Regions from separate parts of the Thioalkalicoccus limnaeus genome, predicted to be linked through region 4. Evidence: predicted binding sites of a transcription regulator. Region 4 holds the regulator's gene; each other region holds the start of a gene.
The links. The regulator sigma-54, encoded in region 4, starts transcription at its own class of promoters, with help from an activator protein. The targets are predictions, from matches to a motif close to TGGCANGNTNCNTGCTT.
Positions count from the first base shown of each region.

Region 1 (7,196 bases), on a different contig from region 4:
TGTCCTGAAAACCGGCTTTGGACTCGACTCCGATGCCCAGGTGGCGGCCTTCCTGGGCATCACGCGGACGACCATCCACAGCGTACGCCACGGCAAGGCGCGATTAGGGATCCTGCAGCGGATCAAGATCCTCGATCACATTGGCTTTCTGCACAGCCGGCAATGGCTGGAGAGCCTGTTGCCGGAGCGGCTCAGCGAGCGCATCCGCCGCTCGAGCCACAGGCTGGCCCGACGCCAAGTCCGGGCCCGGCAGCGTCTGAAGCGCGACTTGGACGTGGAGGGCGAGCTCCTCGATCTCGTTCAGGATGCCTGCGGGTTCCGTACCGATACCGAGTTGGCGGAGTTTCTCGGCGTGGCGCGCAACACCATCTCCAACGTGCGGGCAGGACGCGCCAGTCTGGGGCCGCGTCCGCGCTTGCGCATCCTCAACCAGTTTGCTCCGTTCGACACCGAGCGGGTCGATGCGGTGCTGGACTCCACCGATGCCTTGATCGAGGCGGTACGAGAGTGGATGGACCGTCAAGGGGAAAATAGGGAACACGACGCTTAGCTTGGTTTCTCGCGCAGGCGTAACAGGCCCAGCGCCCTGCACTCGCAATCTGAGCTCGGCCTCGAGGATCCCCGGGGCACCGCTACGCAAGATGTCACAGATTTACCTGCGCACCGCACTCAATCGAAGGATGTCCGTTGGTAACGAGATCGCTTCGAGCGACCTCTGGCCATGTCCCCCGTTCTGAGGTGGAGGATGGCAAGCGCCCTGCCCATCGCGACGACCACCCGTCACGGTGTCTCCTTATCCAGCAGCACCAGCAGGCGAACGCCAGGATCAGATGTGGTATCTGCGTGGACGCGTGCGCGCAAGCTCACAATCACGGCCCAGCAGCGAGAATCGAACGCGACTACAGACGCGACTACAAGACGATGTTTCCGCCGAAAAGGAAAAAGCGGCTAGCCAATTTCTCAGCTAACCGCTTGCTTTTATTGGTCGGGGCGAGAGGATTTGAACCTCCGACCACCTGAACCCCATTCAGGTGCGCTACCAGGCTGCGCTACGCCCCGGAAGACTGGTCAGCGTACCGCGCACCTCGCTCTATGTCAAACCATGGCTCAACCGGAGGTGGCGCTGTAAGGGGCGTGGTCATGCTTGCCACTTCGGTGGTCATCGCGGCACTCGACGCAAAGCGCCGCACGGCCTAGGCGATACCGCAGAGCGGCGATCACGAGTCACCGAGGGTTTTGATGAGCGGTCTGAATCAACGACGCTGGCGCGCCGAAAAACGAAACGAAACGAAACGAAACGAACCGCACCGGTGGCCATGACAAGGATCCTCGGCCGACGGGTTGATCGGCCATCAGATCTCAGTGCTTGCCCAACGATGCGGTTCACCAAACCACGGATTACCGCACTTCACGTACGATGTGGTTCGGGGCCGCGATGATCGCCGCGACCGTCATCAGTCCATGGCCGCGAAAACGCGCATCCGGAAACGCAGGTCCTTGTCCATCGCGTCGGCGATCTCGTTGTACTGATCGACGCTGATCTGCGCCGCGTCGAGTGCCGCCAGCGCACTGCCCTGAGCCTCTTTGCGCAGCGCCTGCGCCTGCTCGACCTGGTCAGCACCTGGGAACGCGGCCCGGAACTTCGCACTGATGCCCTTCAGTTCAGCGAAGGCCGCGGCGAAGCGATCAAGCGTGTCCGCATCGACATCCGGGATCGCGGCGGGGGGCTGGCCCCAATCTAGTCCCGGAGCCGTGTAGGGCACCGCACCCGGCGTCTTGGTCCAAGTTGGAGATTCGCCCTCAGCGGGCACCTGCGACACACTGCACCATTGCGCGGTGCAGGACCAGGCCGTGTAGGGAAACTGACCGGGGATCGCCCTTGCCGAGGCAAGCGCAGGCAGGCAGAGGGCCGCGGAAACGGCCACCAGTAGCATGGTACGGCTCTTGGACATTTGGATTGCTCCTCTCGGTTGAGATTCTGTGACAGATCAGGCTTGCGCGGGCCGACACCCGTCGGTGAGATCACGCGACGGTCGTCGACCCAGCGGACGGGACGAGGATCAGTTCAGACGGGCAAAGAGACGCATCCGCAGATCCGTGTCGCGGTCCATCGCGCTGGCGACATCGTTGTATTCGTCCAGTGTGATCTCGGCCGCTTCAAGCGCCGCCATGGTCTCGGCCTGCGCGGCTTCGCGCAGTTCCTGAGCCTGCTGCTCGGTCTTGGCCGCCTGCAGCTTGGTGGCGAAGTCGCCGGTGATCTCCTTGACCTTGCCGAAGGCGGTCACGAAACGATCGAGGGTTTCGCTCTCGAATTGCACCTCGGCGGGGGCCCCCGGCGTGTAAGCGCGGACGTGCGGTACCCGGGTCCATGTCAACTCATCGCTGGTTGCCGGCAAAACGGCCGGGCTGCACCATTGGCCGCTGCAGGACCAGGCGGTGTAAGGGAACTGACCAGGGACCCCAGAACCGAGACCCGACTCCGGCGCCTTGCCCGGGAGCGCTTTCGGCGCCCACCCGATCCCCTCGTGATAGGGGAGCGCGGACGGCGTGGTGGCGCTGGCAATGCCGGACACGCACAAGGCAGCGGATAAGACTAGGAGTCGAGCGGTGAACTTCTTCGCCATCTGATTGTTCCTCTCGTTGGGTTGTCGATCGAATCACCACGATTCTTGGCGTGGTCACGCGCAGGAATTAGCAAGGTCTATGCCGCTTTTGCCCCAGCAGCGAATCGACTCTCCGCTCAGTCACATGGCCACTTACCCGGCACAGCCGAACGACAGCGGGTACCAGTGTGACACACCACCATCGTGGCGCATGTGCCAATGTGGCACATCATCAGCCCGACGCCTCATCGTTCGTCGAGATAACGATAGAGCGTCCGTCGACCGATACCGAGGATCTTGGCCGCCTGGCGTTTGTTCTGGTCGACCCGCTCGAGGACCTGTGCGACGTAGCGACGCTCCAGCTCTCGCAGGGTCGGTAGCGGCTCCTCCTCGTCGATCAACTGGTCGAGGCAGGAAGTCGCCACCGTATCACCCTGTGGTTGCGGCCTAGCGCCACGAATACGCTCGGGCAGATCGTCGATATCGATCTCGCCAGTCCGGCAGAAGACGACGGCCCGCTCGATCGCGTTGGAGAGTTCGCGGACATTGCCGGGAAAGGAATACGCCTTGAGACACTGCATCGCGGCCTCGGTGATGCGGCACACTGGGGGCGTACAGGACTTGCCAAAGCGCGCAACCAAAAAGGCGGTCAGAAGCTCGATATCCTCGCCGCGCTCGCGCAGCGGCGGGATCGACAGCGAGAAGGTCTCGAGGCGATAGAAGAGATCCGCCCGGAAACGCCCGGCCTCGATCTCTTGCTCCAGATCACGGTTGGTGGCGGCGATGACGCGGACATCGAAGACCCGCTCGCGATTCTCGCCGACCGCCCGCGCCTGCCCGTCCTGCAAGACACGCAGCAATTTCGCCTGCATCGCCGTCGGCATCTCGCCGATCTCGTCGAGCAGCAAGGTCCCCTTGTCGGCCTCCGCGAACAGACCGCGGCGCGCCCGCTGGGCGCCGGTGAAGGCACCCGCGGCGTGACCGAAGAGCTCGCTTTCGAGAAGCTCGGCCGGAATCCCGGCGCAATTGATCGCGACAAAGGCCTCACGGCGCCGCTCGCTCTCGGCATGAATCGCACGCGCGACCATCTCCTTGCCGACCCCGCTTTCGCCGGAAAGCAAGACCGGGCCACTGGCTCGGGCGATCCGCTGGATCTGCTCGAACAGGCGGCGCATCACCGGGCTGCGTCCGAGCACGCCGTGAAAATCGGCGCCGCCGATCAAGCTCTGATAACGCCTGTACTCCCGGTCGATCGTGCGTCGTTCGAGATTTCGTTCGACGCTGAGTGCCAGATGGTCGAGATCGAGCGGTTTCGTCAAGAAATCATCGGCTCCTCGTTTCAGGGCCGTGACGGCCTGCTCGACGGTGCCGAATGCAGTGATGATGACGAAGGCCGGCGGATCCTCGGACTCCTTGACGAGCGACAGCAGATCCAGGCCGCTGGCATCCGGCAGGCGCAGATCCGAGACCACCAGGTCGAAGGCCTGGGTCGCCAACAAACCACGCGCCGCATCGGCGTGTTCGGCGGTCGCCACCTCGAGGCCGGCCTCTCCGAGCTCGATCGCGATCAAATCGCGCAGCGGACGGTCGTCCTCGACCACGAGGACGCGACCGATCAATGGCGCCCCGCTGCTCACCTCTTCGCCTCGTCGGCTACCGGGAGACACAGACGAAACCGCGCGCCGCCGAGGGCCTCGCTGCGATCCACTGTGATGGAACCACCATGCTCGCGCGCGACCGTCTCGACCAGAGCCAGGCCCATGCCAGTGCCCTCGCCCGACGCCTTTGTCGTGAAGAAGGGATCGAAGATCCGCGCGCGGATCGCCTCTGGGACACCTGGCCCAGCGTCCTCGATCTCGTAGCACAGCCGATCGCCGTCGTGGACCCAACGGACCGAGACGGTACTGCCCCGACCGGCCTGGAGGGCGTTGTCGAGCAGATTGTGCAGCGCTTGTTCCAAGCGGACCGGGTCCGCTAACAGGCTCGGAGCCGGGCGCGGCCCCTCGGTGCGCACCGACCTCGGCGGGCTGTCCGGGTCCGCGTTCAGTTGCGCGAGGGCCCCCTGCAATGGAAGGTCCATCGCAATCGATCGCCGTTCCGGCGGGCGCGCGCGGGCATAGTCGAGCAACTGTTTGATCAATCGCTCCATGCGCGCCACTTCCTGCCGGACCACGCCGAGGGCGCGAACGACCCGTTCTGGCAGGTCCTGATGGCGTTGCGCGCGCTGGGCCTGCCCGCCGATGGTGCTCAATGGGCTGCCGAGTTGATGCGCGATGCCGGCGGCGAAGTGGCCCAGGGCCGCGAGCTTTTCGGATTGGTGCAGGCGCTGCACCAGGGCCGTTTCCCGGGCCTGCTGCGCGCGCAGCGCCTCGTGCGATTGCGCGATGCTATCGAGCATCCCGTTCAACGCCGACGTGAGCTGGTGGAATTCGCGCGGCCCTTGAGGCACGATGCGGTGATCGAGGTTGCCGGCCTCGATCTTCCCCAGGCCGTCATTGATCGAAGCCAGATGCCGACCGATCACCCATCGATAGCCACCGATGAAGATCAGCGCGATCGCGACCCCGGTCCCGACGATAAAAAACCCGGTTTGGCGGCGCACCTGACCGAGATAGTGATCGAAGTCGCTGGCCCGACGCGTGATTTGGAGCATGCCGACGATCCGTTCGCCGGCATCGGTCAGGGGCACGAAATACGAAAAGACGGCGTCGGGACTCGTGTCGAGGAATTCGCCGCCGCGCAAGCCGAGCAGCGCCAATCCCGACGCGCGTTCCGAGGGTACCGAGACCTGGGATGCACCGGCGGACGCGACCAACTGACCTTGCTCCCCATACACGTAGATGCCATAGACCTGGTCGAAATCGAAGGCGGCCTCGAGCACCCACTGCAATCCTTCCGGTCGTTGATGAATGAGCGCCTGACTCAAGGGGAAACGCAGTGCGCGCCCGATCAAGGCGATCTCGTCCTGCATGCGGCTGCTCGCGTGCGACTCCAGCAAGCGCAGGCTCTGCCAACCAGTCAGCGTCATCGTCGTCAGCAACGGCAACAGGATGATCGTCAACAAGGCCCGATTGATCGACCAGGGTTGCGACCGCCATCGGATCGATGTCCGGGCCGGGGAACTCATCGAATCTGACATGCTGCCCTCTCGTGCGTCCTCCAGCGACTCGCCGCCATCAGCAGGACGATCGTCAACCGAGCCCGAGGCGATGGCGCACGCGCCGCAACCAATAACTGTCCGCCACCAGAACCAGCGCGATGATCGCGACGATCAACAATTGGTACCAGAGGCTGCCGAGCCACAGGGGGGTCACGCCACGTTGCAGCCAGTTTTCCGCTAAACGCTGGAGGTTGAAGAAACTGAAATAGGTCAGGAAAGCCAACAGCAGGCGCCCGGTGCCCCGCTGTCGCGGAGACGAGGTGCTCAGTGGTACGGCGATCAAACCCAAGGTGAAGATCGCCAAGGGTCCAGCCAAGCGGTTGCCGAGTTCGGCGCGATCCGCCCGATCATCGGACTGGAGCAACTCCCAGGTCGGCTTGCTCGCTCGACGGTGCCTTCGCGGCTCGATCGTCCGCGCCTCGATCCACACGCGATAGGACGCAAACTCGCCGAGCCCGTAGGCCGCATCGCCCGGTCGTCCGTCATACCGCCGGCCGTTCAGCAGCGTAACCACATGGTCACCGGTCTGGTCATCGATGCGATGGTACCCCTCTTCACTGACCACGAGTCGTTCGACGTCGCCACGCCGATCGTGGATGAAGATCTGCCGCAGTCGGCGACGCTCGTCGATCTCTCCGATGTACAAGGTCACACGGCCATCGAACTGCTGATAGAAGCGCCCGGCCTGCAGCCCCGCGATCTGAAATCCCTGATGCTGTTGATGCGCGCGGATACCCTGGATCTCGGCCACCGCCCAAGGTTTGACGAACAGCGCAGACCAGGCGGTCACGATCGCCAACGGCAGGGCCAGGTACAGAAGTGGGCGATAGAGCTGAGCGGCGCCGATTCCGCCGGCATGCAGCGCGATCAGCTCACTGTCACGCGCTAGGCGGCCATAAGCGACAAGGACCGCGAGAAAGAAGGCCGGCGGCAACAGACTCGCCATCTCGCGCGCGACCTCGAGGGCCAGGAAACGCAGCACCAAGTTGGCATTGAGCGCGCCGAGGCTGGCCTCCTCGAGGACGCGCAGCAACAGCATGCTGACAATGACCAGGGTCAGAACCCCAAGTACCGCGAGGAAGACCTTGAGGACCTCGGTCAGCAGATAGCGATCGATGATCCGCAGCATCCTGGTCGTCTACCCGCGGCCGAATCGCCGATCAACCGCTCATCGAGCCGGCCGGCAAGCGCCCGCGGGCCACACCCGATGAACGCTCAAGTCGCACGGACATGCAGTCGATTCATGACCCGCTGGAAGGCGCCGCCGGTCAGTTCCGACAGGCCTTCGTCCGCTGCATCGATGGCGTCCAGGATGCGCTGCTCGTCATCCCGATTCGGCCGGTCGAGCACGTATCCAACGACTTGCGCCTTGTCGCCGGGATGACCGATGCCGATACGCAACCGCCAGAAGTCGCGGCTGCCCAGTTGCTGGA
Region 1 is NZ_JBDKXB010000014.1:54,320-61,515, forward strand. It holds gene ABC977_RS11435 (hypothetical protein) at 1-550, shown strand, start outside; tRNA gene ABC977_RS11440 (tRNA-Pro) at 983-1,059, opposite strand; gene ABC977_RS11445 (DUF4168 domain-containing protein) at 1,455-1,952, opposite strand; gene ABC977_RS11450 (DUF4168 domain-containing protein) at 2,061-2,624, opposite strand; gene ABC977_RS11455 (sigma-54-dependent transcriptional regulator) at 2,849-4,240, opposite strand; gene ABC977_RS11460 (sensor histidine kinase) at 4,237-5,742, opposite strand; gene lptF (LPS export ABC transporter permease LptF) at 5,795-6,892, opposite strand; gene pth (aminoacyl-tRNA hydrolase) at 6,979-7,196, opposite strand, start outside.
Region 1: ABC977_RS11450 (DUF4168 domain-containing protein) is a predicted target of sigma-54. The motif match lies at 2,693-2,709, and genes of this name have one in related genera.

Region 2 (6,619 bases), on a different contig from region 4:
GCAGATGCAGCGCCGTGCCGGGCACGTAGGGCAGCAGCAGGGCGCCGACCAAGGCGCCGAGCACGGAGCCGAGGGCCATGGCGCCGATAAAGGAGCGGTGCGACCGGACCTCTTCGAGGCACCGCTTGGCCCGATAACGCGACAGACCCATCAGGATGGTCGGGATGCTGATGGCGAGGCTCAAGCTCCCGGCGACCTTGATGTCCAGACCATAGAGCAACAGGATCGTCGGGATCAGCAACTCGCCGCCCGCGACACCGAGCAGACTGGAGAAGACCCCGATCAGCAGCCCGGCGGCGAAGCCGAGAACCATCGTCACCGGCAGCGGCAGCCCGATGCCGCCGGCCTGGAACAGCCACTGGTGACTCATGAGCACGACACTCAGGAAGACCAGCATGGCCACCACGACGCCGACCAGGACGCGTTCTTCGACCCGCGTGGCATAGTGCACCCCGATCCAGGACCCCAGCAGCGAGCCGGCCAGCAGGTTCAACACGACGTACCAGTATGGAGAAAGCGTTTCCAACCCACCGAGCCCAACCCGGAAGATCAGCGAGAAGACCACGGTCACCAGGCTGATCATCAGATTGATGACGATCGCATCAAGCATCCGGAACCGGAAGACGCCAGCCAAGACCGGCAGCCGGAACTCCGCCCCGCCCAACCCGATCAGTCCGCCCAAGGTGCCGATACCGGCTCCCCACGAAAAGGCTTGTGTGTTCTTGTTCAATGGAAAGGTTCTCTCGATGCAGCGGACGGTCGGTGCGGCGCCTTCAATCAGCCAGCAGCGCCACGGCCTTGATCTGCGCCCACATCGCCTTACCCCGTGCGACCCCGAGCTGATCGAGCGAGCGGCGGGTGATCCGCGCGAGCAGCGGCGTACCCTCGGCCTCCAGACGGACCAGCACGTGCGCCGGTGTATCGGCATCGGCGATTCCGGTGACGGTCGCGGGCAGCAGGTTGGCGATGCTGGTGCCCCGGGCGCGTTCGAGCGCCAAGCTGACATCGCGGGCATGCACCCGAACCCGCAGCCGATGGCCAAGCGGTTCCCGGCGGCGCGCAACGACGATGTTGCCGCCCGGGAAATCCAGCCGGGACAGGTGATAGTTGTCATCGTGCGCGGCGACGACGGCCTGGATCACGACACCGGCGTCCTCCGAGAAGGCCATCGGAAGATCCAGGCGCGCCAGCGTCTCCTGGAGCCCCCCCTCCGCGGCGACGCGGCCCTCCGACAGCAGCACCAGGTGATCGGCGAGCCGCGCGACCTCGTCGGGTGAATGGCTGACGTAGACGACCGGAATCGCGAGCTCATCATGAAGGCGTTCGAGGTACGGCAGGATCTCGGCCTTGCTGGTGACATCCAGCGACGCGAGCGGCTCATCCATCAGCAGGAGTTGTGGGCTGGTCAACAGGGCGCGGGCGATCGCGACGCGTTGACGCTGACCGCCGGAGAGCTGATCCGGAAAACGCTCCAGCAGGCCGTCGAGACCGAGGAGGGTTACTGTCTCGTCGAAGGCGACCCGGCGCTGCGTCTCCGGCACCCGCGTCAGACCGTACAGCAGGTTCTTGCGCACACGAAGGTGCGGGAATAGGCTCGCCTCCTGAAAGACGTAGCCGAGCGGACGCTGGTGGACCGGCCGAAAATAGTCATCCTGTTGCCAGACCTCGCCATTGACTTGGAGCCGCGTACCCGGCAGCCGCTCGAGCCCGGCCAGACAACGCAGGATCGTGGTCTTGCCGGACCCCGACCGCCCAAACAACGCGGTGACCCCCCGACCTGGGATCAGGAGATCGACATCGAGCACGAAGGCACCACGGTCGACGAAAAATCGGGCCGCGATCGTCATTGGCCGATCCCCACGACCTTGAAACGCCGGTTCAGTCCATAGACGACCAGCAACAACGCGAAGGACAGCAACACCAGGATCAGGGCCAGACGGTGAGCCGAGGCGTAGTCCATCGCCTCGACGTGATCGTAGATCGCGATCGAGGCCACCTGCGTCTCGCCAGGGATATTGCCCCCGATCATGATGATGACGCCGAACTCACCGAGCGTGTGGGCGAAGGACAGGACCGCCGCAGTCAAGAAACCCCGACGCGCCAGCGGCATCACGACGGAGAAGAAGCGATCGACTGGCGAGGCCCGCAAGGTCGCCGCGACCTCGAGCATGCGGCGCCCGGTGGTCTGGAAGGCGTTGGTCAGGGGCTGCATCACGAAGGGCAACGAATAGATCATCGACCCGATCACGAGTCCCGTGAAGGTGAAGGCCAGATGATTGAAGCCGAGCGACTCCAGCGTTCCCCCGACCCAGCCGCGGGGACCGAGGAGCAGCAGCAGATAGAAACCCAACACCGTCGGCGGCAGGACCAGCGGAAGCATCACGAGGGCCTCGACGACGACGCGACCTCGCGACCGCGTATGCGCGAGCCACCAGGCCAATGGCGTGCAAAGGACCAGCAGGATCGCGGTACTGATCAGCGCCAGACGAAAGGTGACCCAAAGGGCCGTGGCATCCTGTGGGGAAAGCATGTTAACGGATTCCTCGTACCGAGCCTTCGAGGCAACGTAAGGGCAAAACAGGTTTGGTCATCAGGCCTCGATCGGAATTGCCGCCGCGCTGGCGGAGGGGCGGGTGGCACACCCGCCCCGTATCTTCACGAAGGTTGCTGGGGAGTATCGGTGCCGAGCAGCCCAATCGCGAGCCTCGTGAGCCCTCGCGCCCCTGTCTCGCGGTTCGATGATCCCTGGCTTTTCTATTGGGAGACTTGATAGCCGGCGGCCTCTATGATCCCGGTGGCTCGTTCCGAACGGATCCAATCCAGGAACTGCCGCGCCACATCGGGATTCCGCGCCCGCGCCAGCATCACCACATCCTGTGTGATGGGGTCATAGAGCTCCGCGGGCGGGATCCAGTGGCTACCGGCAATGCGACCATCGGCATCCTTGACCTGCGCGAGGGCCACGAAGCCCAGTTCGGCAGCCCCCGAGGCGATCTGGCTGTAGGTTTGCGTGATCGTCTGGCCACGCACCAGACGTCTATCGCGATCCAGCGCGTCCCACAGATCGAAAGCCGTCAGGATCTGCTGCGCCGCGACACCATAGGGGGCGTTGCGCGGGTCGGCCAGTGCGAGGAACCGGAAGCTATCGCCAGCTAGCAATGCCCGTGGATCGCCCATGTCCATCACTGAGTCGGACCACAGCACCGGCACGCCCAGGGCATAGGTGAAACGCGACGCCGGATCGGCCAAACCCTCTTCGACCAAGGCCGCCGGACGGGCCGCGTCGGCCGAGAAGAACAGATCGAATGGCGCACCATTGACGATCTGCGCATACAGGGCCCCCGAGGATCCCGCACTCAGCGTCACCCGATCGCCCGTCTCCTCTTCGTAGAGCGCAGCGAGCTGCTGCAAGGTTCCGAGGAAATTGGCCGCGACGGCAACGCGCAACTCGGCCGCCGAGGCCACGCCCGACCAACCAAAGACCAGAAGCCACATCAGCAAGACAATGCGTTTCATGCAAGATCTCCGTTATATTTTTATAACCATAACGCCGATTGCGAAACCGGCATCTCCCGTCGTTCAATCCCGCACCGCCAGGATCACGTGCGGGGCCTTGATCAGGGCGCAAGCCCGACCGCCCTTCACCAAACCGAGCTCGCGGGCGCTTTCGTGGGTGATGATCGCGGTGATGCGGGCGCCGCCGTCGAGCTCCAACACCACCTCGGTGTTGATGGCACCGTCGGTCAGGCGTTCGACGGTGCCGCACAAGCGGTTGCGGGCCGAGGTCTTGAGCCCTCCATCCTCGGTTGCCAGGATCACGAACGAGGCCTTGATCAGCGCGTAGGCCTCGATGCCGGGGGCCAATCCGAGTGCTTGCACGCTCTCGTTGGTGACGATGGCGACCAGAGGCGTGCCGTTGATATCGAGGACGACCTCGGCGTTGACGGCGCCAAGCGTAATCGCGGAGACGACGCCCCGCAGGTGGTTTCGGGTACTGACCTTCATGTTCAAGGCTCCTATCAGGTTGTGGAAACGATCGAAATCGCGGATCCCGTCGCGCAGCCGCGCGAGGAATCGGTCGTGCTCCTGCGCCGCCGCCTCGTAGACGGCGATCAGACGCCGGCCCTCGTCCGTGAGTTCGGTCCCGCCCCCGTGGCGGCCACCGGTCCGCCGTCGTACCAGTGGCCGCTCCGACAGGTTGTTCATCGCATCGACCGCATCCCAGGCCTGCTTGTAGGACATGCCCATATCCCTCGCCGCCTGCGAGATGGACCCCGTGGCACCGATCCGGTGCAGCAATTCGATACGGCCGCGCCCGACGAACCCCTTTTGGTTCAGGTCGAACCTCAGCATGGCGGCGGTGTCGAGGCCGGTTTGTGGCGGCGTCATGGTCGGCACTCCGGTTTGGCGACGATGGCGTTATGGCCTTTCGAGTATAACGAAACCCAGGTCGAGCGACGATGTCCCGTCGCGACGATCGTTCGCAGTCAGCAGTCAGAGCTTAAGCAAATTACGCGCCACGCATTCCGGCATCGACCGAACCACCACTGAGTCCCGTAGCCCAGGGGCAAGCCGGGTTCGCCCGCGGTGATCCCGGCCGGCACGGAGACCACATCAGTGATGGAAACCGCACAGCCAGTGTCTGGTTCGCCCCATCAGATCGGTAGGCCTGTTCGGGGTCCAGGGGCCAGAGGATGGAGCGCCTCTAGCGAGACGTTCCCGTTATCTACGCGGAACGATGCTTGGTCACATTGCCGTTTCCTGAACGTCCTGTATGCTGGGCGCAACCTGTCCCCCAGCGGATTCACGCGTGCCGCCCCACCTCGACGAGCTGATGTACTGGATCGGCCTCAGCGCCGTGGCCATGATGGCCGCGGCTGGCGTGCTGGAGGCCGGGCGCAAGCGTTTCGACCTGTTCGGCATGATCATCGTTGCGCTGGCGGCCGCTCTGGGGGGCGGTTCGGTGCGGGATCTGCTGCTCGACCGGCCGGTGTTCTGGGTCGTCGACCAGACCTACCTGATCGGCGCGCTCAGCGCCGCCTGCACAACCTTCTTCCTCGCCCGGTTCGTGGTCCTTCCGACCCGATTCTTCCTGATCCCGGACGCCGCCGGGCTGGCCCTCTTCACCATCACCGGCACCAACGCAGCCATCGCCTGGGGCGCCCCCTGGCTGGTCGCGAGCTTCATGGGCGTGGTCACAGGGGTAATGGGCGGCATCCTGCGGGATGTCCTGTGCAACGAGGAACCGCTGGTCTTCAAGGGCACCCTCTACGCCACCGCCGCCTGGACCGGGGCGCTGATCCTGCTCGGTCTCATGGCGCTCGACATGGCGGGCTGGATCGCCGCCCTGGCCGCGGGGGCCGTCATCTTCCTGCTGCGCCTGATCGCCATCCGCTGGGAGATCGGATTGCCGCGGTTCACCGCCAAGGGGTCTCGAGACCGCCCTTGATCCATCGGCCGGGGTGGCTCGTGGATCTGATCGGACGCCGGCTCAGCATCCATCGCCGCGCCGCGGGTCACTGCTACGCTGACGTCGCCTCGCCCGAAGACCTCACCGACGTCCCATTGCCACTCGAGACGGGCGGCAAGATCACGACGGACTTGACGGACTTGTTCTGGAGCGCTTAGCCGCTCGGATCATCGAGTTCGGCCTCTTCCGCCTGGGGGCGACCGAGGCTGCAAGGCATCCGTGGTACCTGTCCTGTGATGCCACATGGAAGCCCGCGCCCCGCACTCGTGCCGCCAGAATGCGAGATGCGCCCGAGGATTGACCTTGGAACGGCCAGGGCCGACATGATCACGGCGACGCCGACGGCACCGCCTTGATCCAGGCGATCTCCAATCGAAACGGACCGGCCTGTCGTTCGGCGATCAAGAAGCCGACCGATGCGATCTTTCCCGCATCGAGCGGGGGCTCGCCCGACAGCACACGGCCACGGAAGGTCGGCACGAAATCCCTGAATGGCAGCCGATGCTCCTCCCACTCGCCCTGCTTCGTCGCGAAGCTCAACTGATAGACGGCGCTGTCGAAGCTTGGATCCGTCCGCGCGGTGAGCTTATAGCGCCGTCCGTCGCCGCGCACGCGGATGACGAACGCATCGCTGCCACCCAGATCGTGATGGGCCGGCAGCGAGCGCACCGAGGCGAAGCCGCCGAAATTCTCCAACGACACCACGCCGCGGAAGACCGCAAGGCCATCCGTCAGCTCGAAGCGGCTGGTCGAGATACCGCCCATGACGTCGTCATTGACGACTTGCCAGACGCTGGAACTGATCTCTTTTGAGAAATCGAACAGGGGCTTCTCGATATCGGCAGCGAATGTATTCATGGTCAGCAGGAACAACATCGGTAATAGAAAGGTCGGTTTCATTCGGGTCGGCTCGGTCAGCGACGGATCACGGGATTTGGCAACGGCGCCTGCCGAATCACTCCCGGCGCGGCCGGCCCGGCAAGCTCATGGATCAGCGGCATCACCTGTGAATAATGGGTGCACCCGAGGATAATCACATCGCCCCCGGCGTGAGCAGCCGGGCCAGTTCGCGGGCCACCTGGACCCGCATCACCGACCCGACCAGGTCCCTCGTCTCGACCCACTCTACCAGGGCGGGGCTGCGCCCGG
Region 2 is NZ_JBDKXB010000043.1:708-7,326, forward strand. It holds gene ABC977_RS17125 (sulfite exporter TauE/SafE family protein) at 1-730, opposite strand, end outside; gene modC (molybdenum ABC transporter ATP-binding protein) at 774-1,847, opposite strand; gene modB (molybdate ABC transporter permease subunit) at 1,844-2,530, opposite strand; gene modA (molybdate ABC transporter substrate-binding protein) at 2,755-3,516, opposite strand; gene ABC977_RS17145 (TOBE domain-containing protein) at 3,580-4,389, opposite strand; gene ABC977_RS17150 (trimeric intracellular cation channel family protein) at 4,811-5,449, shown strand; gene ABC977_RS17155 (hypothetical protein) at 5,446-5,628, shown strand; gene ABC977_RS17160 (CIA30 family protein) at 5,798-6,370, opposite strand.
Region 2: ABC977_RS17145 (TOBE domain-containing protein) is a predicted target of sigma-54. The motif match lies at 4,504-4,520, and genes of this name have one in related genera.

Region 3 (7,196 bases), on a different contig from region 4:
GTTTCGCCGGCGGTCGGATCCATATTGAGGATCAGGTACATGCGGCCCGTCAAATTGTCGAAGACGACGATCTCGTCGGAGACCATCAACAGGATGTCGGGCGCACCGATCGGGTCCGGATTGGGGCAATGGGCCAGTTTCGGTTCGATGTAACGGATGGTGTCGTAACCGAAGTAACCGACCAGGCCGCCGGTGAAGCGCGGCAGCCCGGGCCGCTCGGCGACCCGGAAACGGCGCTGAAAGGCTGCGATCCAGGCCAATGGATCCGCAACCTCGGCCTCTTCGACGACCTGGCCTCGGTGTTCGACGCGCACCGCGTGGCCGTGGATTCGCAGGCAGGTCCGGCAGGGCAGGCCGATCACCGAGTAACGGCCCCATTTTTCTCCGCCCTGCACCGATTCCAACAGGTACGAATAGGGCCCGTCGGCGAGCTTCAGATACACGCTCAAAGGGGTGTCGAGGTCGGCGAGGACCTCGCGGACCAGCGGGATGCGGTTGTAACCCTGGTCAGCCAGATCGCGGTAGGCTTCGGGTGTCATCGAGTGCTCCAAGCAGCGGGCCGGCTGTCGGTGACGGCGGCTTAACTATCTTCTATCGGCGGTTGCACTTGTCTCGACCAGCCAATCCTCGAGCTCGGCGAGCGAATCGATCACGCCATCGGGCTTGGCCTCTCGGATGTCACGGCCATGGTTGTACCCGTAACTGACGCAGATGATCGTGAAGCCGGCCGCTCGCGCGGCCGTCACATCGCTGATCGAATCGCCGATCATCAGCGCCTGGTGGGGATCTGCGCCGAAATAGTCGGCGGCATGCCGCAGCGGCAGCGGATGGGGCTTCTTGTGCGGCAGCGAATCCCCGCTGACGACGAGCGAGAAATAGCGGCGGATCCCGAGGTCGGCGAGCAGCGGTTCGGTGAATTGCGCGGCCTTGTTCGTGACGCAGCCGAGCGGATAGCCCGCGCCCTTGAGGAAGTCGAGCCCTTCGCGCACGCCCGGGTAGAGCCGCGAGCGGTTCGACGTATTGGCGCGGTAGAGCTCCAAGAAGAGCGGATAGGCCCGCTCGTAATCGGCCTCCGGTGGCTCGCCGTCCAACTGGCCGACGAGCGCTCGGCGCACCAGCCGTTCGACGCCGTTCCCGACCCAGTTGCGCACCGCGGCCTCGCCGTGCCGCGGTCGGCCGAGCTCATCCATCATCGCGTCGACGCAAAAGGCCAGATCGGGAACGCTGTCGATCAGGGTCCCGTCGAGGTCGATCAGGACCATCTTCGGGTGAAGGCGGGATCGGCTCACCGGTTGACACCGGCCAGCGCGGCACGCATCTGCTTGATGATCGTATCGTAGCGGTTCGGATCCTCGGCCCGGCGGTGCCCGAAGATCCCCGACCCGGAAACGAAGGTGTCGGCTCCGGCGGCCTTGATCTCGGCGATGTTGTCGACCTTGACGCCGCCATCGATCTCGAGGCGGATCTCGCGGCCCGATGCGTCGATCATCTGCCGCACTTGACGCAGCTTGTCGAGCGCCGATGGAATGAAGCTTTGTCCACCGAAGCCGGGGTTGACCGACATCAGGAGGATCATGTCCAGTTTGTCGATTACGTACTCGAGATAGGTCAGGGGGGTGGCTGGATTGAAAACCAGCCCGCCACGACAGCCCTCGTTGCGGATCAGTTGCAGCGTGCGGTCGATATGCTCGCTGGCCTCCGGGTGGAAGGTGATGTAGGTGGCGCCGGCGGCGGCGAAATCCGCGACGATGCGGTCGACCGGCTTGACCATCAGGTGCACGTCGATCGGTGCCGTGACACCGTGCTTGCGCAGCGCCTCGCACACCAGCGGCCCGATCGTAAGGTTCGGAACATAGTGATTGTCCATGACATCGAAGTGGACGATGTCGGCACCGGCCGCGAGCACATTGTCCACCTCCTCGCCAAGGCGGGCGAAGTCGGCGGACAGGATCGAAGGGGCGATGAGGTCTTGAGCCATGGGGTCTCTCCGGAGGTGACAGCGGCCCTCTGGCCGGATCAGTCCCTGGGTAGCAGTACCAAAAGATGAGCGGCCAATGTAACCGAATCGTTGGAGATTTTCACGCGCGCACGCGGGCGGTCAGCGTGGCCACCACCGGCCGGCCGAGGACCATCCAACGCGCCGATAGGCGGAGGGGGAAACATGCAACGCAGACGACTCGGAACCACCGATCTCGAAGTCAGCGTCCTGTGTCTCGGGACCATGACCTTTGGCGAGCAGAACAGCGAAGCCGAGGCACATCGGCAGCTGGACGCGGCGGTCGCGGCCGGCATCGATTTCATCGACACCGCCGAGATCTACCCGGTCCCGCCCCGCGCCGAGACCCAGGGCCTGACCGAATCCTTCATCGGCACCTGGCTCGCGCGACGCGGTCGGCGTGATGACCTGATTCTGGCGAGCAAGGTTGCCGGCCCCGGGGACTGGCTGCCCTACCTGCGCGGCGGTCGCAACCGGCTCGATCGGGCCAACATCGAGGCGGCGCTGAACGAGAGCCTCGAGCGTCTACGCACCGATTACCTGGATCTGTACCAACTGCACTGGCCTGATCGGCAGACCAATTTCTTCGGTCGGCTCGGCTATCGGCCGCCCGGCCATGACGACAGTGTGCCTTTGCTCGAGACGCTCGAGGTCTTGCGCGATCTGGTCGCCAGTGGCAAGGTGCGCCATGTCGGCGTGTCGAACGAGACCCCGTGGGGGCTGATGAGCGCATTGCAGCTGGCACGGACGCACGGCTTGCCTCGCCCGGTGAGCATCCAGAACCCCTATAGCCTGCTCAATCGGACGTTCGAGATCGGGCTTGCCGAGATCGCCATGCGCGAGCGATGCGGCCTGCTGGCCTATTCGCCGCTCGGCTTCGGAACCCTGACCGGCAAATACCTCGGCGGGGCGCGGCCAGCCACGGGCCGCCTGACCCGCTTCGAGCGCTTCAGCCGTTATTCGAACGGCGAGGCCGAGCGAGCGACCGCCGACTATGTCGAGCTGGCGCGGCGCCACGGTGTGAGGCCTGCGCAAATGGCGCTGGCCTATGTCACGAGCCGACCCTTCGTCACGGCCACGATCATCGGCGCGACAAATCTGGAGCAACTGAACGAAAATATCGCGAGCCACGACCTGACCTTGTCGGAAGACTTGGAGCGGGAGATCGACGCGATCCACACCCGGCAGCCGAACCCGGCGCCATGACCGAGTCGAGCCTCGGCCGACTTCTCTCAAACCCCATCAATGCCTGGAGAACCGATCGATGATTAGGCGCGTTTCCGTTGTGGCCTGTGTCCTGTTTTTCGCGATGGCCGCGCAGGCCGAAACACCCAATCCGAGGGTCGCCCTCGACATCAGTATCGGCGGGGAGCCGGCCGGGACCCTGGTCCTCGAACTGCGCGCGGATGTGGTGCCTCGCACCGCGGAGAACTTTCGCGCACTGTGCACGGGCGAGGCCGGCGTTGGACAATCCGGCAAGCCCTTGGCCTACGCCGGGACACCTTTTCACCGGATCATTCCCGGGTTCATGGTGCAAGGCGGGGATTTCACGCGGCATAACGGGACCGGAGGCGAGTCGATCTATGGCCCCCGATTCCCGGATGAGAATTTCGAGCTGAAGCATACCGGCTTTGGCATTCTATCGATGGCGAACGCCGGGCCTGACACCAACAGCTCTCAATTCTTCATCACAACGGCGAAAACCTCCTGGTTGGATGGGCGCCATGTCGTCTTCGGTGAACTGGTCGAGGGCCACGATGTGTTGCGGGAGATGGACAAACAGGGCAGTCGCAGCGGCCAGACGCGAACGGCCGTCGTGCTGGAGTCGTGTCAAGAGCTGTGAGGCAAGGTCCGGTGTCTAGGGTTGTCAGGGTCGCGCCGCCGGTTGTGCTGGTTGCACGACCCTCGCTTCCCTATACTGGGAAACCGAGCGGGGGAGGGTGCTGGGCACCCCCTTTTGGTACCCGATGCGAGCGATGGAGATTTCCATGAAGAAGGTTGAAGCGATCATCAAGCCATTCAAACTCGACGACGTGCGAGAGGCCTTGTCGGCGGCTGGGATCACCGGGATGACCGCGATCGAAGTCAAGGGTTTCGGCCGTCAGAAGGGCCACACGGAGCTCTATCGCGGCGCCGAGTATGTCGTGGATTTCCTGCCGAAGGTCAAGATCGAGCTGGTGCTCGCCGATGACCAGATCGATGCCTGTCTCGAGGCGATCACGAATGCTGCGCGGACCGGCAAGATCGGCGATGGGAAGATCTTCATCAGTGATGTCGAGCGCGTGGTGCGGATCCGCACCGGCGAGGAAAACGAGGCGGCTGTCTGACTGGCTAGCCCTCCGGCTGCGTCGGTCGAGCCCGGATCCCGATCCGGCGATCCGGGCTCGCTTGGCCGTGGGGATGGTCCTCGAACCCGCACCCGGCGGAGCAGTTTGTCGAGTGGACACGGATTAGTCGCCGACGAATCCTTCCCGCGGTGGAGCGGCTTGTTCGGGCAGTCACCTTAGTTTTCGTCGAGTCTGAGATAGTCCCAGACGCGCTGCGTGAGGCCGATCTGGTCGGGTGGCGGCGTGTCCTCGATGAAGCGGCCGGCTTCGCGATTCAGCGTCAGGACCCGTTCGGCCGTTGCGGCGAGTTCCTGTTCGCCGAGGGCCTTGTACGCCGCAACGAGGATCTCCAACGCCTCCTCGACCGCGCTCGTGCGCTGAAATCGTTCGATCACGTGATTTGCACGGCCTGCGGCCGCGATGTAGGCGCCCCGCCTCATATAGTATCGGGCGACATGGATCTCGTTCTTCGCCAAGTTGTTGCGCAGGTAGAGCATCCGTTGGCGGGCATCCTCGGCATAGCGGCTGTCGGGGAAGCGCTGCACGAGCACCGAGAAGTCGTTGAAGGCATCGAGCGCGGAACCGGGATCACGTTGAGATGGGTCGGTCGGGATGAAACGGTCGAGAAACCCGACGCTGCGGTTGTAGTTGACGATCCCCTTCAAATAATAGGCGTAGTCCACGAACGGGTTCTGTGGGTGCTGTTTGATGAAACGGTCGGCGGCCACGATCGCGGCCTCGGGCTCATCGTTCTTATAGTGGGCGTAGGCGATGTCGAGTTGGGCCTGCATCGCGTAGCGGCCGAAGGGATAACGGGTCTCCAGCTTCTCGTAATATTCGATGGCGCGTTGGTAGTTACCCGACCGCATCTCCCTGGCCCCGGCGTTGTAGAGTTGCGTGACGTCCCAGCCCTCCGTTTCGTCGGCTTGACGGTTCAACCAGGCGCACCCGGCCAGGGATAGAATCAGCAGGGCGCTGACGATGATTGAGAAGATTCTGACCATGCTACATTCAGCTCGCGGAGACACCTTGGCAGTATACAGCAAGGCCTTGCCGGTGCGATCGGGTCGCGGCTGGGTCGCCATCGCTGCGAGTCCGATCGGTGGCTGAGGTCGGCCCAGCGCCGCGTGAGTTGCGAGTCGGTATCGCGCAAGCGGGTCGGCGGCTCGATCAGGTGCTCGCCGAGGCCTTGCCCGAGTTCTCGCGCAGCCGCATTCAGCGTTGGATCGAGGCGGGCCAGGTTCAGGTCGAGGGCCGCGTTCGGCGGTGTCGTGATCGGGTCCAGGTCGGTGAACGGATCCTGTGCGTGCCGACGAGTGACCCGGTCGGTGATGATCGGGCCGAGGCGATCCCGCTGACGGTGGTCTTCGAGGATTCGGACCTCCTCGTCGTCGACAAGCCCGCCGATCTGGTCGTGCACCCCGCTGCCGGGAACCCTGATGGGACTCTGCTGAACGCCTTGCTGCACCACTGCCCGGCGTTGCGCCACCTGCCCCGCTCGGGACTCGTCCATCGGTTGGACAAGGACACCACCGGGTTGCTGGTCGTGGCCAAGACCCTCGCGGCGCACACGGCGCTGGTGCGCCAGTTGCAGGAGCGCTCGATGCATCGTGAATACCGGGCGTTGGTCAACGGTACGATGCGTGCCGGCGGGCGGATCGAGGCCCCGATCGGCCGCCATCCGGTCCAGCGCAAGAGGATGGCTGTCGTATCCAGCGGGCGCCCAGCGGTGACCCATTATCGGATCCTCGAGCGTTTTTCCGCCCAAACGCTGATCGGTGTCCGGCTCGAGACCGGGCGGACCCACCAGATCCGTGTGCATCTCGCCCATGTGCGCCACCCGCTCGTCGGCGATCCAGTCTACGGGGGACGTCCGCGACGGCCGAAGGGCGCGTCGTCGACCCTGATCGCTGCGTTGCAGGGGTTTCCGCGTCAAGCGCTGCACGCGGTGGCCCTTGGCCTGACGCATCCACGCGATCGAACCTCGTTGCATTTCGAGGTCCCTCTCGCCGCTGATTTGGCGGCCTTGATCGATACGCTGCGCAAGGAGCAGAACCTCGATGTGGATCGAACCGGATTGGCCGGCGCCGGCTAATGTCCGAGCCCTGTGCACGACCCGGCACGGCGGGGTCAGCACCGAGCCGTTCGCGTCGTTGAACCTCGCCGATCATGTCGGCGACGATCCCGATGCCGTCGCCCGCAATCGCGCGATCCTGCGCGAACGGACAGCGATCCCCGCCGATCCGATCTGGTTGCGGCAGGTCCATGGCACCCGGGTGACCGATGCGGCGAAAAACGGCGCCGACCGGGAGGCCGACGCGGCCTTCACCGACAGCGCTGGGATCGTCTGTGCGGTGCTGACCGCGGATTGCCTGCCGCTGTTGCTGTGCGACCGCAGTGGTCTCCGAATCGCCGCCGTGCATGCTGGTTGGCGGGGCCTCGCTGCGGGTGTCATCGAGGCGGCTATCGACCGGTTTCCGGTAGACCCTGGAGGACTTTTGGCCTGGATGGGTCCCGCCATCGGGCCGCGCGCCTTCGTGGTCGGGGGTGAGGTGCGCGAGCGATTCCTGCACCAGGACCCGGCGGCGGCGGCGGCCTTCGAGCCGGCCCAGGCGGACCGTTGGCATGCCGATCTCTACGCGCTGGCCCGACGGCGCCTCGCGCTGCGCGGTGTCCGAGCCGTCTGGGGCGGCCGTTTGTGTACCCATGCCGATCCGGGTCGTTTTTTCTCCTATCGCCGCGATGGTCGGTGCGGGCGGATCGCCACGCTGATCTGGTTGACCGGTGGTGACCGGGCACGCGAACCTGTCGGACCCTAGGCCCGGTCGGTCGTATCGCGTGATGCCGTGCTTGACGCCCGGACGCCCTTCGGG
Region 3 is NZ_JBDKXB010000021.1:1,284-8,479, forward strand. It holds gene trpE (anthranilate synthase component I) at 1-539, opposite strand, end outside; gene ABC977_RS13505 (phosphoglycolate phosphatase) at 585-1,262, opposite strand; gene rpe (ribulose-phosphate 3-epimerase) at 1,286-1,978, opposite strand; gene ABC977_RS13515 (NADP(H)-dependent aldo-keto reductase) at 2,162-3,202, shown strand; gene ABC977_RS13520 (peptidylprolyl isomerase) at 3,261-3,839, shown strand; gene ABC977_RS13525 (P-II family nitrogen regulator) at 3,985-4,323, shown strand; gene ABC977_RS13530 (outer membrane protein assembly factor BamD) at 4,500-5,327, opposite strand; gene rluD (23S rRNA pseudouridine(1911/1915/1917) synthase RluD) at 5,426-6,418, shown strand; gene pgeF (peptidoglycan editing factor PgeF) at 6,384-7,142, shown strand.
Region 3: ABC977_RS13525 (P-II family nitrogen regulator) is a predicted target of sigma-54. The motif match lies at 3,891-3,907, and genes of this name have one in related genera.

Region 4 (7,196 bases):
TGCGGCTGGCATCATTCAGTTGACGAATCAGCGACATCAGTACCCCGAGGGAGATCGGATCCTGTCCCGAAAAAGGCTCGTCGTACAGGATCATCATCGGGTCGAGCGCCACGGCCCGAGCCAGGGCGACCCGCCGCGCCATGCCGCCCGATAGGGTCGCCGGCATCTGATCACAGGCACCGCGCAACCCTACGGCTTCGAGCTTCATCAGGACCAGCCTGCGAATCATCGACTCCGGCAGCCGAGTGTGCTCCCGCAACGGATAGGCGACGTTGTCGAAGACGCTGAGGTCCGTCAACAGTGCACCGGTCTGAAACAGCATGCCCATCCGCATCCGCAAACGGAACAGATCGCGACGTGTCAGTCGGTGGACCGGTTCGCCGTCGACCTCGATGGTTCCGGATTGCGGGCGTAGCTGACCCGTGATCAGGTTCAACAAGGTCGTTTTGCCGGTCCCACTGGGGCCCATCACGGCCGTTACCCGACCACGCGGGATATCGAGATCGACGCCGTCGAAGATCAGGTGCGATCCACGCGCGAACGTCAGGCCGCGAACCCGAACGAGCGGAGGCGGGGCATCCGGCCCGAGGATCCCGCCGTCGACCCCGCCACGTGCCGGGGCCGGAGCAGGGGCAATTACCGAGGGGCCGCCGCCATGCCGATTCCGTTGGCCCATGATCTCTCGATTGGACAGTCATTGACGCAAAAGACTTTCGAGTATCCCTTCCCCCCGGCAACTGGTCAAGTCGTTGAGGCCGGGGAGAGGTCGTCACCAAATCACCGATCCCCATTCATCCGCGCGGCTCAGCGGCTCCGATTCAGGCCCCGACCGAGGCGCGGTGGCCGCTGTCGCGATCAGCGCCGCGACGCACACGCAAGAGCCGAGTTCGGGCTCCGCGTCACCCGGTCGAGTTCTGGCATCGCGGCTTGCGTCGACCGCGGCCCTCTGAAAGAATCGCCGAGGCCAAGACTCGGTCTGTGGCGACTCGGTACGCAACCACGGACCGCGAACTCGTAATAGATGGCGACGCGACACCTCGACGAACCACGAGCCGACTTGACCGGAAACCTCCCTGACCCGGCCCGCCTTCGCGCGCTGGGACAAGCCGTGCTGCAGACGGAGGCAGACGCTGTGGGGGCGCTGGTCTCCCGGATCGACGCACGCTTCGAACGGGCGTGCGAACACATGCTCGCTTGCGCCGGCCGGATCGTCGTCCTCGGCATGGGCAAATCCGGCCACATTGCCGGCAAGATCGCTGCGACCCTGGCCAGCACCGGGACGCCGGCTTTCTTCGTGCACCCCGGCGAGGCCAGCCACGGCGACCTCGGCATGATCACCGGCAAGGATGTGGTGCTGGCCCTCTCGAACTCCGGCGAAACACCGGAGCTCTTGATGCTGGTCCCGATGATAAAACGGCTCGGGGTCCCCTTGATCAGCCTGACCGGCCACCCGCATTCGACGTTGGCGCGCGCCGCCGACGTCAACCTCGACGTCGCCGTGACGCGCGAAGCCTGCCCGCTCGGCCTCGCGCCGACCGCAAGCACGACCTGCGCGCTGGCGATGGGTGACGCGTTGGCCGTGGCCCTGCTCGAGACCCGCGGCTTCACGGCCGAAGATTTCGCCCGCTCGCATCCGGCCGGCGCATTGGGGCGCCGGCTGCTGCTGCGGGTGGCCGACATCATGCGTGAGGGTCCAGCCATCCCGCGCGTGACGCTCGGGACACTGCTCAAGGATACGCTGATCGAGATGACGCGAAAGGGCCTAGGCCTGAGCGCCATCACAGATACGGCTGGCCGGGTCGTCGGCATCTATACGGATGGGGATCTGCGCAGAACACTCGACCGTCCGATCGATATTCACATCACCCCGATCGAGGCGGTCATGACACCGGGCTGCGTGACCGCCCATCGCGACATGCTGGCCGCCGAGGCACTGCGTCTGATGGAAGACAGGAGGATCAACGGACTCCTGATCGTCGACCGGGATCAACTCCTGATCGGCGCCCTGAACATGCATGATATGCTCCGCGCCGGGGTGGTTTAGTCTGCCACGACCCGGTTTACCCCGCCCCCACTGTTTTCTTCCGCCGAATCCAACCGCCATGCGAGATATCCTCGAGCGCGCCCGACCGATCCGCTTAGCCCTGTTCGATGTGGATGGGGTTTTGACCGATGGCCGCCTCTATTTCAGTGACGACGGGTCGGAACTCAAGGCCTTTTTCTGTCGCGACGGCCATGGACTCGTGATGCTGCAACAGACGGGCGTCGCGGTCGGCGTCATCACCGGTCGCCGCTCCAAAGCCGTCGAGCGCCGCATGGCGGAACTCGGTATCGATCGCCTCTATCAAGGATGCCGTGACAAGCTGCCAACCTACGAACAGCTGCGAAAGGAACTGCAACTCGACGACCGTTGCATCGCCTACGTCGGCGATGACCTCGTCGATCTGCCGGTGATGCAACGGGTCGGGCTGGCCGTTGCGCCGGCCGACGCGGATAGGCGGGTCGTTGCGCAGGCCCATTGGCAGACACCATCCGCGGGGGGCCGGGGAGCGGCGCGCGAGGTCTGCGAGCTCATCATGGAAGCCCAGGGCACTCTCCCGCACTGATGGCCATGCCATGACGGGGAGCCGCCCGGCACCAGCGATGTTCGTCAACCGCCAACAGCTCACACTCGCATTGATCCTGGCGGGGCTCGGTACCGCCGCCTGGTGGTGGGGCCGGCCCGAGCGGGTCGAGGCGCCGCCGTCGGCGTCGGCCGAGCGCCGTCCGGATTACGTCGTCGAGGGCTTCCGGGCCACGCAGATGGACGATCTCGGACGGACCCAGCGTCATCTGCAGGCGCGCATCTTGCGGCATTTTCCCGGGGACGACAGCACGGAGCTCGACGCCCCCGAACTGACCTGGCTAGTCGATCAGGCCCCTCCGTGGCACGCCCAAGCCGCGGCCGGCCGGGTCGCGGCCGAGGGCAACGAGATCCAGCTCCACGGCAACGTCGTGCTGCATCGCGCGGCCAGCGCTACGACCCGCGCGATACGGATCGAGACCGATTCGTTACGCGTCGAACCCCAAAACGACTACGCCGAGACCGATGACCCGGTTCGACTCTACAGCGACCGTGATCAACTGACGTCGACCGGCGTCCGCCTCTGGTTCGGCGAGACACTCCGGATCGAATTTCCGAAGCGCACACAGGCCATCTTTCACATGGCCGATGAGGGGCGACCATGATTCAGCCCGGTCACGACCGCCGACACCTCGCTTGCGCGCTCTCGCTGCTGCTGGCGTCGTGGGTCGGATCCGCTGTGCCAAGCCCCGCTGGCGCCGACGACCCGATCCAGATCGAGGCCGACAGCGTGCAGTTCGACGACCAGCTCGCCCTCAGCCTCTACCAAGGCCAGGTCCTGGTCGAACAGGGTCGGCTGCGCATCGAGGCCGACCGAGTCGAAGTTCAGCATCGACCCGATCGCCGGCCGGAACGGATCACCGCTTGGGGGGACCCGGCGATCCTCGTCCAACGCGCCGAAGGCGACGCCCCGGAGCAGCGGGCCGAGGCGCGACAAATGACCTATGACGTCACCCGGGACGAGATCAGTTTGATCGACCGAGCCGTCCTCTACCAGGGTCAGGATCGCTTCAGCAGTGATCGGATCCTGTTCAATCGAGCAACCTCCCAGATCAAGGCCGGGACCAGCGCGAACGGGACGGAGCGCGTTCGCATCGAGATCACCCCCACACCATGACGACACTGCGGGCAACGAATCTCACCAAGCACTATCGCCATCGCCCGGTACTCCGAGGCGTCGATCTCGATGTCAACGACAGCGAAGTCGTGGGCCTCCTGGGGCCGAATGGCGCGGGCAAGACCACCTGTTTCTACCTGATCGTCGGCCTGATTGCGGCCAATACGGGCCGGATCACGCTCGACGGGCGGGATCTGACGCGGCTGCCGATGCACGCCCGCGCCCGCTGCGGCTTGAGTTACCTCGCGCAGGAACCCTCGGTCTTTCGCAAACTGAGCGTCGAGGAGAACCTGTTGGCGATCCTCGAGACACGCCGCGAGCTCGACCGCGCCGGACGGCGCACCCTCGGGACAGCCTTGCTCGAGGAACTCGGCATCGCCCATGTCGCTGGATCGCTGGCCCTGAGCCTGTCCGGCGGCGAACGCCGCCGCCTCGAGATCGCGCGTGCGCTGGCCGTCGAGCCACGGGTCATGTTACTCGACGAACCCTTCGCGGGGGTCGACCCGATCGCAGTCGGCGACATCAAGCAGATCGTGACCCATCTGCGCGAGCGCGGCATCGGCATCCTGATCACGGACCATAACGTGCGTGAGACGCTCGACATCTGCGACCGCGCTTACATCATCAACGACGGCCGGGTCATCGCCGAAGGGACACCCCAGGCCTTGCTCGAAAACGCCGAGGTCCGGGCCGTCTACCTCGGCGAGCACTTCACGCTATGACCCCGGGGCACTCGACACGAGCCGGGGCCGGCACCTCGAGTCATGCTACGATCAGGGTTGCATCGGCTAGAATGATCCAGATCGCATTGAATTGCGAACCATGTTACGGCAATCCGAGCAATGAAGCAGTCGATCCAACTTCGTCTCGGCCAGCATCTGGCCATGACCCCGCAGCTGCAGCATGCGATCAAGTTGCTGCAGTTGTCGACGTTGGATCTGCAGCGCGAGATCCAGGAGGTCCTGGAATCGAACCTGATGATCGAGGAGGGCGACGAGACCGAGGGTTCCCATGGCGCCGAGGAACAAGCAGGCGAACGCCCGGCGGAAGAGCGTGATGCCCTTCTCGAAACCCCGCCGCGGGATCTCGACCGCGAGGTCGATGGGCAACGCACCGACATCCCTGAGGACTTACCGGTCGACACCGAGTGGAGCGACCTTTACGACACCAGCTACCTGCCCGGCGCGACCCGCGACGAAGAGGGGCCGGATTGGCTCGCACAGCGCAGTCGCCCGCAAAGCCTGCACGACCACCTGATGTGGCAACTGAACCTGTCCCGCCTCGACCCGCTCGAGCAGGCGATCGCGACCGCCGTCATCGATGCGATCAATGACGACGGGTACTTGACGACCGATACCGCGGAGCTGAAGGCGACCCTCGGTGACCCCGACCTCGGGTTGGATGAGATCGAGGCCGTGATCCATCGCGTCCAGTCATTCGACCCTCCAGGCGTGGCCGCGCGCGACCTGCGCGAATGCCTCCTTCTGCAATTGCGACAACATCCGCAAGGGGATCCCGTGCGCGATGTCGCGCTCGCCATCTGCCGCGACCACTTCGCCACGCTGTCGCGACGCGATCTCGCCGGGATCCGCACCGCACTTGGCCTCGACGCCGACGAACTGGCACAGGCCATCACGATGATTCGTGCTCTGCAACCCCGCCCCGGGGCCTTGATCGCGGAAATCCAAACAGAGTACGTTATACCCGACGTCTTGGTGCGCAAACGCGACGGCGCCTGGTTGGTCGAGCTGAACCCGGACATCACGCCGCGGCTCAGGGTTAATGCGGACTATGCGAAGCTGATCCGCCGTGCCGATCAAAGTGCCGACAACCTGTGCTTGAAGAGCCACCTCCAAGAGGCACGCTGGTTCATCAAGAGCCTGGCGAGCCGCAATGAGACGGTGCTGCGCGTTGCCGCCAAGATCGTGGAGTTGCAAAGGGATTTTCTGGAACACGGAGAGGAGGCGATGAAGCCCATGGTCCTGCGCGACATCGCTGAGACCCTCGATCTGCACGAGTCGACGATTTCGCGCGTGACGACCCAGAAGTACATGCATACTCCACGAGGCACCTTCGAATTGAAGTTCTTCTTTTCCAGCCATGTGGGCACGGCTTCGGGAGGCGAATGTTCGTCGACCGCGATCCGCGCCCTGATCCGCAAGCTGGTCGCCGGTGAGCCGGCCAGCAAGCCCCTCAGCGACAGCCGGATCGCGACCGTGCTTGGGGATCAGGGCATCAATGTGGCCAGACGCACCGTGGCAAAGTACCGCGAGGCCTTGGGCATACCACCTTCGAACGAACGTAAACGTCTCACTTGAGAGGCGTTCAGAACACTAGGAGTACATCATGCAGATCAACCTGACGGGGCACCATGTCGACATCACCGAGGCACTCCGGGGCTATGTCGAGAACAAGTTCGAGCGTCTCGGGCGGCATTTCGACCACGTCATCAACATGCACGTCATCCTCAGCGTCGAGAAGCTCCGCCAACGCGCGGAGGCCACGATCTACGTCAATGGGGCCAACCTGTTCGCGGAGTCGGTCCATGAAGACATGTATGCCGCGATCGACGGGTTGATCGACAAGCTCGATCGCCAGGTCATTCGCCACAAGGAGAAGAAGAACAATCACCGCGGCGGCAACAGCCTCAAAGGATTAGACGAAGCCCCACCGACCGACGAGTAGGAAGCACCCCGGTCCGAGCGATAGGCAGACCAAACGCCCCGGACCGGGCGCCACTTCGTCCCGAGTGATTGGTCTCATGCGACTCGGTGCGATCGTCGCGACCGACGCGATGCTCACAGCGGCTGACGCCGTTGTGATGCAATACCCCACAATCACCGCGCTGGATGTGCGAAAATCTCCGCCCATTATCCTTGTCCAGTGCATTGGGATTCATGTGATCGATGTCTCCGTCTGAACTCATCGCCGAGCGCCGGATCGGCTGCCGTGTAGAGGTCACCAGCAAGAAGCGCTTGCTCGAGACCTTGAGCGAACTGTTGGCCAGCGCGAACCTGATCCTCACGCCGGAGATCGTCTTCGAACGCTTGATCGAACGAGAACGGCTCGGAAGCACCGGTCTCGGTCACGGTATCGCGCTGCCGCACGCACGCGTACCGGAGATCCGGGAACCGATCGGGGCCTTCGCCCAACTGGCGACGGGGATCGGATACGACGCCATCGACGAAACGCCAGTCGACCTGGCCTTCGCGCTACTGGTACCCGAGGCGGCCAATGAGATGCATCTGCAGCTTCTATCCCAGTTGGCCACGATGCTCAGCAATCCAGCTTTGCGGGTGAGCCTGCGCAACGCCGAGACAGCGGCCGAGGTACTCGGCCTCTTCAAGGACTGGGAACAGCGTACGACATAGTAGCTCACGGGACTCGGCCGGCGCCGCCGGAAGGGCCTGTCAAGGTACCATGAAACTGATCATCGTCAGCGGTCTGTCGGGCTCG
Region 4 is NZ_JBDKXB010000012.1:6,009-13,204, reverse strand. It holds gene ABC977_RS10355 (ABC transporter ATP-binding protein) at 1-676, opposite strand, end outside; gene ABC977_RS10350 (KpsF/GutQ family sugar-phosphate isomerase) at 1,022-2,044, shown strand; gene ABC977_RS10345 (KdsC family phosphatase) at 2,103-2,606, shown strand; gene lptC (LPS export ABC transporter periplasmic protein LptC) at 2,617-3,228, shown strand; gene lptA (lipopolysaccharide transport periplasmic protein LptA) at 3,225-3,740, shown strand; gene lptB (LPS export ABC transporter ATP-binding protein) at 3,737-4,462, shown strand; gene ABC977_RS10325 (RNA polymerase factor sigma-54) at 4,583-6,058, shown strand; gene hpf (ribosome hibernation-promoting factor, HPF/YfiA family) at 6,087-6,425, shown strand; gene ABC977_RS10315 (PTS sugar transporter subunit IIA) at 6,647-7,111, shown strand; gene rapZ (RNase adapter RapZ) at 7,161-7,196, shown strand, end outside.